DNA from 2 places in the Comamonas serinivorans genome. Region 1 is predicted to be linked to the other one. Evidence: predicted binding sites of a transcription regulator. Region 1 holds the regulator's gene; the other holds the start of a gene.
The links. The regulator sigma-54, encoded in region 1, starts transcription at its own class of promoters, with help from an activator protein. The targets are predictions, from matches to a motif close to TGGCANGNAANCTGCTTT.
Positions count from the first base shown of each region.

Region 2: a site for sigma-54 is predicted at 2,592-2,609, ahead of nirB (nitrite reductase large subunit NirB). Genes of this name have one in related genera too.

Region 1 is NZ_CP021455.1:4,419,570-4,424,487, reverse strand. It holds gene lptA (lipopolysaccharide transport periplasmic protein LptA) at 1-289, shown strand, start outside; gene lptB (LPS export ABC transporter ATP-binding protein) at 286-1,083, shown strand; gene CCO03_RS18910 (RNA polymerase factor sigma-54) at 1,095-2,675, shown strand; gene CCO03_RS18905 (porin) at 2,911-3,834, shown strand; gene CCO03_RS18900 (sensor histidine kinase) at 3,939-4,918, opposite strand, start outside.
Region 2 is NZ_CP021455.1:2,446,957-2,451,874, forward strand. It holds gene nirB (nitrite reductase large subunit NirB) at 1-2,457, opposite strand, end outside; gene CCO03_RS10415 (nitrate regulatory protein) at 2,720-4,012, opposite strand; gene cobA (uroporphyrinogen-III C-methyltransferase) at 4,024-4,791, opposite strand; gene CCO03_RS10425 (bifunctional protein-serine/threonine kinase/phosphatase) at 4,824-4,918, opposite strand, start outside.

The DNA of each region.
Region 1 (4,918 bases):
CAGCAAGGCCGACACCGTTCGCCTGGTGCAGCAGGCCGAAATCCGCCGCCTGATGGGCACGCGCGTGGCCGACACCATCACCGGCAGCGACATCCTCTACAACAACACCACCGAGGTGGTCACCGTCGATGGCGGCGTGCGCTCGGCCACCGACCAGGGCACCCCCGTGCCGGGCCGCCAGGGCCGCGTGCGCGCCGTGCTCACGCCGCAGACACCCGCGGGCGGCGCGCCAGCGCCGGGCTCGACGCCGCTGCAGCCCTCGGGCAGCCTGAACCAGGAGCGCCCATGAGCGGCCTGGCCGAGGCAGCCGGCGTGGCCGCTGCGCCCGCCGCCACGGACCGCCACAGCCGGCTGGACGTGCAGCACCTGCGCAAGGCCTATGGCAAGCGCACCGTGGTGCACGACGTGTCGCTGGCCGTGCGCTGCGGTGAGGTCGTCGGCCTGCTGGGCCCCAATGGCGCGGGCAAGACCACGTCGTTCTACATGATCGTCGGCCTGGTGCGGGCCGACGCCGGCGAGATCACCATCGACGGCCAGTCGGTGCAGCGCCAGGCCATGCACCTGCGCGCGCGCATGGGCCTGTCCTACCTGCCGCAAGAGGCCTCGATCTTCCGCAAGCTCACCGTGGCCGAGAACGTGCGCGCCGTGCTCGAGCTGCAGCGCGACGCCCACGGCAAACCGCTGAGCCGCGACGAGATCGAGTCGCGCCTGACCACGCTGCTGCAGGAGCTGCACGTGGAGCAGCTGCGCGACTCGCCCGCGCCGTCGCTCTCGGGGGGCGAGCGCCGCCGGGTCGAGATTGCCCGTGCGCTGGCCAGCCAGCCGCGCTTCATCCTGCTGGACGAGCCCTTTGCTGGCATCGACCCCATCGCCGTCATCGAGATCCAGCGCATCATCGCCTTCCTGAAGGCCCGCGGCATCGGCGTGCTCATCACCGACCACAACGTGCGCGAAACCCTGGGCATCTGCGACCACGCCTACATCATCAGCGAGGGCCGCGTGCTGGCCCAGGGCACGCCGGCTCAGATCGTCGACAACGCCGAGGTGCGGCGCGTGTACCTTGGCGAAAACTTCCGCATGTAAGCCGCGTCGCGATGAAGCAAGGCCTGTCGCTCCGTGTCTCGCAGCACCTGACGCTGACCCCGCAGCTGCAGCAGTCGATCCGGCTGTTGCAGCTGTCCACGTTGGAACTCGACCAGGAGGTCGAGCAGATGCTGGGGGACAACCCCTTCCTCGACCGTGAAGACGGCGAAGCGCCGCAGGAGGACTTCGGTCTGGCCCAGGCCGATGCCCACGTGAGCGTCGGGGACCGCATCAGCGAGCGCGCCAGCGAAACCGAGTCTGCCAGCGAGCGTCCGGACCGTGAGCCAGCCGGTGGTGATGACGAGTATGGGGCATCCTCCGGTGATACAGACAACGACGCTGGCGTGAACTGGGAGGGTGATGGCTCCAACGCCCTGTCGCCCGACGATGGCGAGTGGGGCGGCGATGCGCTGCCGCGCGGCGCTGGCGCCCCCGACGACGACGCGCTGGATGCGAGCGAGCGCACCGGCATGCACGAGTCGCTCTACGACACGCTGCACCGCCAGGCCCTGGCCCTGCACCTGTCCGACGTGGACCGCGCGGCGGTGTACTTCATCATCGAATCGCTGAACGAAGACGGCTACCTCGAAGAGTCCGTTGACGACCTGGCCGACGGCCTGCGGCCGACCGACGTGGACCAGCGCGACGAGCTGATCGACCGCCTGATGCTGGCGCTGCGCCTGGTGCAGGCCATGGAGCCCACCGGCGTGGGCGCGCGCGACCTCAGCGAATGCATGTGCCTGCAGCTCGACGCACTGCTGCAGGCCAACCCCGACGACGCCATCGCCACCGTGGCGCGCGACATCGTGCGCCACCCGATCGACCTGATCGCGCGCCGCGATGCGCGCAAGCTGTCGCAGCTGTGCGGCTTCAGCGAAACCACGGTGCGCACCGGCCTGGCCTGCATCAGCCGGCTCGAGCCCAAGCCCGGTCGCCGCTTCGTCAACGTCGAGCGCAACATCGTGGTGCCCGACGTCATCGTCTCGCGCATCGAGGGCAACGGCGCCAACCCGCGTTTTCGCGTGCGCCTGAACCAGGAGGTGATGCCCAAGCTGCGCGTGAACGACGTCTACGCCAATGCCCTGCGCGGCGGCAAGAGCGACTCGCACCAGGCCCTGCAACAACGGCTGCAAGAAGCGCGCTGGTTCATCAAGAACATCCAGCAGCGCTTCGACACCATCTTGCGCGTGTCGCAGGCCATCGTCGAGCGCCAGCGCAGCTTCTTCATCCATGGCGAGCTGGCCATGCAGCCACTGGTGCTGCGCGAAATCGCCGATGAGCTGGGCCTGCACGAATCGACCATCTCGCGCGTGACCACGGCCAAGTACATGGCCACGCCGTTCGGCACCTTCGAGCTGAAGTATTTCTTCGGCTCCGGGCTGGACACGGAGGCCGGTGGCAGCGCCTCGAGCACGGCGGTGCGGGCGCTCATCAAGCAGTTCATCGCCGAAGAAAACCCCAAGAAGCCGCTGTCGGACAACCAGATCTCCGAGATGCTCAAGGAGCAGGGCATCGACTGCGCGCGCCGCACGGTGGCCAAGTACCGCGAGGCCATGCGCATCCCCACGACCACATTGCGTCGAGCATTGTGAGGGGTATGGGGAAGTTTACGTTATCTTGACGGCCATTTCTGGCAAGTACTCCATAATCGTTTGCCTGGCTCTGCAACATTGCCAGAGCCATGGATGTGTTGCAGTGACCCCCATGTGACGGGCTGTTAGGGGCTTGGCACAGAGGTTGCTCGTATCACTGTGAACGTCGCAAGACTGCACCGAGGTGGTGCGAATTGCACCGTTTTGGATTTGGATTCACGCCACGAGGACTTTCATGAAACGCACCCATCTGCTCATCCCTGCACTGCTCCTGAGCTCGCCTTTCGCCATGGCCCAATCGTCGGTCACCTTGTACGGCCTGGCCGACCTGGGCCTGGGCAAGCTCGATGGCGCCAAGACCCAGATGCAGGGCAACACGGTGATGAACAACACCAACAGCCACATCGGCCTGCGCGGCGTGGAAGACCTGGGCGGCGGTCTGTCGGCCGGCTTCAACTTCGAGACCGAGCTCAACGCCGAGACCGGCGCGGGCGATGGCGGCTGGACGCGCCAGGCCAACGTCTGGCTGGGTGGCAACTGGGGCACGTTCAAGATGGGCCGCATGAACCACCCCTCGTTCTTCGGCTACCTGGCCTGGGAAGCGACCGGCAACGCCAACTACTCGGTGGTGGCCAACACCTACGGCATCGTGGGCGTGGGCGAACGCTCGAGCAGCATGTTCATGTACAGCACGCCCGACATGGGCGGCCTGCAGGGCAACCTGGGCTACGTTTTCAAGGCCGACAACGGCGGCGCCGCGCGCACCGACCTGAGCCTGACCTACGCCAACGGCCCCATCTCGGCCGGCTTCTCGGCCAACAAGACCAAGGGTGAGAAAGCCAACTGGGCCCTGGGCGGCAAGTACAACTTCGGCGCCTTCACGCTGAATGCTTCGTACAACGACACCCGCACCCTGGCCGTGGCGACCAAGCGCAGCGGTGTCAGCGTGGGGGGCACGGTGGCCTTCGGCGCTGCCAGCGTGACGCTGGACGTGACGCGTGACCTCAAGCACGAGCTGGGCAACGCCGATCTCAAGAAATACACCAACGCGGTGGTCGAGGCGAAGTACAACCTGTCCAAGCGCACCTCGGTGTATGGCGCGGTGCTGCGTCTGGACAGCACCACCAACTACGGTGTGGGTTTGATGCACACCTTCTGACCTGAGGAGGAACCTGTCCTTTTTCTGCAATTCTCCGAGTTGGCCCGGCTTTGCCGGGCTTTTTTTTGCCTCATCCTGGGGCGCGTCTCGGGGTCTCGGGGATATCAGGCCGCGGGCAGCACCAGCCGGGCGCGCAGGCCCGGGTGGGTGTTGTCGAAACTCAGCTTGCCCAGGTGAACCTGGGCGATGGCCTGCACCGAGGCCAGGCCCAGGCCCAGGCCAGGGTGGTCGCTGTGGGCGCGGAAGAAGCGTTGCGTCAGCTTTTCCAGGGCGGCCGGCGGCGCGCCTGGCCCCTGGTCGGACACCGTCAACTCGATGGCGGGCCCCAGTTCGCCGTGCTGCAGGGCAAGCGCGCCGAGCACGATGTGCACCCTGCCATCCGCTTCGCGCCCGTGTTTGAGCGCGTTCTCGATCAAGTTACTCAGCGCGCTGGCCAACAGATTGGCATCGCCCAGGCAGTACAGGCCACTCGGCGATTGCAGCGTCAGCGTTCCGCCCTGATCCTCCACCAGCGGGGCGTACAGGTCTTCGGCTTCGGCCAGCAGGCTGGTGACGTCGACCGGGGAAAACTGCATGCGCAGCGCGCCGGCCTCCACCTCGGCGATGGCCAGCAGGCGGTCGAACATGGCGCTGATCTGCAGCAGCTCGTCCGAGAAGGCTTCGAGGTCCAGCTCGCCAGGGCGGCCGTCGGCTTGCAGGCGCAGCGCGTCCAGGCGCAGGCGCATGCGCGTGAGCGGCGTGCGCAGGTTGTGGGCGATGGTGTTGGAGACGTTGCGGATGCCGTCCATGAGGGACTGCAGCTGGTCCAGCATGTGGTTGATGTCGCGGTACAGCAGCGTGAACTCGTCGCGCTGGTTGGGGTCGACGGCGATGCGCTGCTCCAGCCGGCCGGCAGCCACCTGCGTCATGGTGCTGCGGATGTGGGCAGCGCGCTCTTCCACCAGGCGGCGGAACCCCACGGCGCCAAAACCGATGATGAGCAGGCTGATCAGCGCCGTCCAGCTGCTGGCGCGGATGAACAGGTGCTCCATGTCTTCGAGGGCCCGGATGTCGTGGCCGATGATGAGCATCTGCCCACCGTCGA
Region 2 (4,918 bases), 2.0 Mb from region 1:
CGCTTCGCTGTTCACAAACGTCTTGAAGCGCTTGCGGGTTTCGGGATCGGTCACGGCCGTGCGCCATTCGCATTGGTACCGGTTCACCACGTGCTGCATCTGGGCTTCAAGCTCGGCGCCCAGCCCCAGGCTGTCGCGGATGAGCACGTCCTGCAGGTAAGCCAGCCCGCCTTCCAGGCCGTCGCGCCAGGTGCTGGTGCGCTGCAGGCGATCGGCGGTGCGCACGTAGAACATGAGGAAGCGGTCGATCAAGGCGATCAACTCGGCCTTGTTCAGGTCACTGGCGATCAGCTCGGCGTGGCGCGGCTTCATGCCGCCGTTGCCGCAGACGTAGAGGTTCCAGCCCTGCTCGGTGGCGATCACCCCCACGTCCTTGCCCTGGGCTTCGGCGCATTCACGGGTGCAGCCCGAGACCCCGAACTTGATCTTGTGCGGCGAGCGCAAGCCCTTGTAGCGGTTCTCCAGCTCCACAGCCAGCCCCACGCTGTCGCCCACCCCGTAGCGACACCAGGTGGAGCCCACGCAGCTCTTCACCGTGCGCAGCGATTTGCCATAGGCATGGCCCGATTCGAAGCCGGCCGCGATTAGCTCCTCCCAGATCAGCGGCAGCTGGTCGACGCGCGCGCCAAACATGTCCACCCGCGCCCCACCCGTGACCTTGGTGTACAGGCCGTATTTCTTGGCGATCTGGCCGACGGCGATCAAGCCGTCCGGCGTGACCTCGCCCCCCGGCATGCGCGGCACCACCGAGTAGCTGCCGTCTTTCTGGATGTTGCCGAGGTAGTAATCGTTGCTGTCCTGCAGCCTGGCCAGGTCTTTCTTCAGCACGAACTCGTTCCAGCACGACGCCAGGATGCTGGCGACCAGCGGCTTGCAGACATCGCAACCCAGGCCTTTGCCGTGCCTGGCCAGCAGGTCGTCGAACGACTTGATCTCTCCCACGCGCACGAGGTGGTACAGCTCCTGGCGCGAATGCGGAAAGTGCTCGCACACGTGGTTGTTCACGGCCAGGCCGCGCTTGGCCATCTCGGCCTTCATCACCTGGGTGACCAGCGGCACGCAGCCGCCACAGCTCGTGCCGGCCTTGGTGCAACTCTTGACCTGGGCGATGGTGCAGGCGCCCTCGCCCACCGCGGCACACACCTGCGCCTTGCTCACGTTGTTGCACGAACACAGCTGCGCGCCGTCGGGCAGTGCCTCCACGCCCAGGCCGGGTTTGGCCTGGCCGTCGCTGGCCGGCAGGATCAGCTGCTCGGGCGCTTCCGGCAAGGCCATGCCGTGCGCCACCATTTGCTGCAGCGTGCCGTATTCGTCGGCATTGCCGACCAGCACCGCGCCCATCAGCCGCCGTCCGTCGGCGCTGACCACCAGCTTTTTGTAGACCTGGCGCAACTCGTTGGCGTAGACGAACTTGCGGCAGCCCGGCGTCGTGCCGTGGGCATCGCCCACGCTGGCCACGTCCACGCCCATCAGCTTGAGCTTGGTGCTCATGTCGGCGCCCGCAAACACCGTCGTGGTATCGCCGCTCAGGTGGGCGGCCACCACGCGCGCCATGTCGTAGCCCGGTGCCACCAGGCCAAACACCTGGCCGTTCCACGAGGCGCACTCGCCGATCGCATACACCTTGCGGTCCGAGGTTCGGCAGTGGTCGTCGATGACCACGCCGCCGCGTGGACCGATGGCCAGCACCGATTGGCGGCCCAGCTCGTCACGCGGCCGAATGCCGGCCGAAAACACCACCATGTCGGTTTCCAGCCAGGTGCCATCCGAAAACACCATGCGGTGGCGGGCGGTCATGCCGTCCGTGATCTCCACCGTGTTGCGGTCGGTGTGCACGCTGACACCCAAATCCTCGATCTTGGCCCGCAGCACCTCGCCGCCGCCCTCGTCCACCTGAACGGCCATCAGGCGCTTCGAAAACTCGACGACGTGCGTTTTCAGGTCCATGTCGCGCAGGGCCTTGGCGCACTCCAGCCCCAGCAGGCCGCCCCCCACCACCACGCCGCTTTGCGCGTGCTGGCCGGCTGCCAGCATCGCCTCCAGGTCTTCGATGGTGCGGTAGACGAAGCAACCGGCGCGGTCTGAACCCGGCACGGCCGGCACAAAGGGCACCGAACCCGTGGCCAGCACCAGCTTGTCGTAGGTCAGGGTTTGGCCGTCGGCCAGCGTCACCTCGTTGATGCGGCGGTCGATCTGCGCCACGCGCGCGTTCAGCATCAGGGTCAGACCCGGGCGGTCGTAAAAGCCGGGCTCGACCAGCGACAGGTCCTCGGCACTCGTGCCGCTGAAGTAGCTGGACAGGTGGACCCGGTCATACGCAGCGCGTGGCTCATCGCCAAACACCGTGATCTGCAGGCCTGCGGCCTCGAGGTCGGGGTGGCGGCCGACCATCTCCTGCACGAAGCGGTGACCCACCATGCCATTGCCGATGACGAAAATCCGGGTTGATTCGGGCATTGCAGTGCTCCTGAAAGAAAACGCAAAACGGCGCCCATCGCCAGAGGGCCTGCCTGTGCAGGCCGCCTGGCAATGGACGCCGTTGTCCATGTCGCCGATGCCGGTTCACGCGGGCATCGACCGATGGCACCTTCAATGCAAGGGGCGTGCCAGCTCTGCACAGGCTTGCCGCCCCCGCATTCGCGCCTTTGGCCCCTGGCTTTGGTGCCCGTCGCAGGCTCAACGCACCAGAACAGGGCCGCCCATGCACCGCCCTGGAGGCTCAGGCCTCACCGGGGTCTCGCAGGACGCGTTCGGCCACGTCGAGCAGCGTCATGCCCGCATTCATCGCCATGCGCAGCAGTTGCTCATGGGCTGCGGCCTCGCTCAAGCCGTGCTGGCTCACCAACCGCCATTTGGCTTGCTCGATGCGGCGGCGCTCGACCTGGGCGCGCCGCGCCTGGGCCAGCGCCTGGTCGGCCTCGTGCAGGCGCACGCCCTGCTCCAGCAGCACGTCCAGCACCGAGCGCGCCATGGCATCGCCCATGGCGTCCCCATTCACCGCCGCATCCAAAGGCCGTCCTACCAGGGTATAGGCCACTGCCGTTTTTCTATCAATCGACAACTCGTGGTACTGCCTGGATGCCTGATTCAGACTCGCCAGCGCCTGGGTGGTCTCGGTCACGCGCTCGCGGCAGCAGGCGGCCAGGTGCAGGGCCAGCTCGCGCTCCAGCTCGTGCATGGCGTCGATGCGGGCCGTGCACACATCGAACCAGATGGGCGCGAAGGCCGGCGCCTGCGGCTGCGTGCCCTGGCTGAGGGCCCGCAGGCGCTGCAGGGCCAGCTCGTCGGCGCGCAGGGCCTGCCAGCGCGCCAACAGGGCTGCGGGCGCGTGCTGGCAGAACAGCTCGATGCTGCGCTCTTGCGCCTGCACCAGACCCGCCATCAGCCGCCGGTGCGCGTCGTCAAACGCGCCCGCCGCGAACCCGCGCACCCCGTGAGCGCGCTCCTGCCCGCACAGTTCCTTGGCCTGCATGAAGTTGAGCAAGGCCACCAGCAGGTGCGTGATGACCGGATCGGCCGCCCCTTCCAGGGCTTCGATGCTGACCCCCAGCAGGCTGCCGATGCAGCGGCCGTAGCCGTCCAGCGCCTGGTCGGCGGTCAGGCGCGCCTGCCGCAGTTGCGCACGCAGGGCGGGCAGGCCGTCCAGGCCATGCAGCGCGTGGGCCACCGCGTGCAGGCAACGCGGCTTGGTCAACGGCCAAGCTTCAGCAGCCAGGCCGTCGTCGAGCTGCTGGCGCAGGGCCTGCTCGGCCGCTTCGGCCACGTCCACCTGTGCGGCCCAGGTGCTGCGCACATCCGCAGGCCGCACCGCCACAAGGGTCAGGTGCAACATGGCCTGCCCACGCTCTTTCTGCAGGGCATGCACCAAACGCCCCACCGTAATCACCAGCTCGCAGGTCTGGGCCAGCTCGCCCATGCCTTGCAGCTCGCGCCGATGCGCCGCCAGCATGAAACGCAGCGTCAGCGCGCTGTCATGAACGGGCGCTTGAGCAGGCGCGCGGGACACAGGCACCGCCGATGTCCTCATGCGGCCCGTGTGCGGTGGCCGGCCACTTCGGCCTCGGGCAGCACCTCAGCCTGTGCCAGTGACACCACCCGGCCCACCACAAGGATGGCGGGGCTGCGCAAGGCGAAGCGCCGCGCGGCGTCACGCAGCTGCGACAGCGTGGTCTGGCACTGGCGCTGCTGCGGCAGGCTGGCCTGCTCGACCAGGGCGACCGGCATGTCGGCCGCCATGCCGGCACCCAGCAGCGCGGCCTGGATGTCAGCCAGCTTGGCCACCCCCATGTAGATCAGCAGGGTCGTGCCGCCGGCCACCAGGGCCGCCCAGTTGGGTGCATCGCCGTGCTCGGTGTGGCCGGTCACCAGCGTCACACCCTGGGTGATGCCGCGCATGGTCAGCGGCAGCCCGCAGGCCGTGGCCGCGGCGAGGCCGGCGGTGATGCCGTTGACCACCTCGCAGGCCACGCCATGTGCCTGCAGCCAGGCCACTTCTTCGCCCGAGCGCCCGAACACTCCCGGGTCGCCGCCCTTGAGCCGCACCACGCGCAGGCCCTGGCGCGCGTGGCGCAGCATCAGCCGCTGGATGAAGGCCTGTGGCGTGGAACGGCAGCCGCCGCGCTTGCCCACCGGCACCAGGCGGGCCTGGGGGCAATGTGCCAACACCGCTGGGTTCACCAGGTCGTCCACCAGCACCACATCGGCCTGCCCCAGCACGCGCACCGCCTTCAGCGTCAGCAGCTCGGGGTCTCCGGGGCCTGCGCCCACCAACCACACCTTGACGTCACTCATCTCGACCCCTTGCCCATCCATGTCCCACGTGTTCAGCCGCGCGCCAGCGACCCCAGCAGAGCCAGCAACAGCACCACGCACAGGCCCTGCCAGAACGCCACCGGGTGGCGGGCCACCAGCGGCAAGC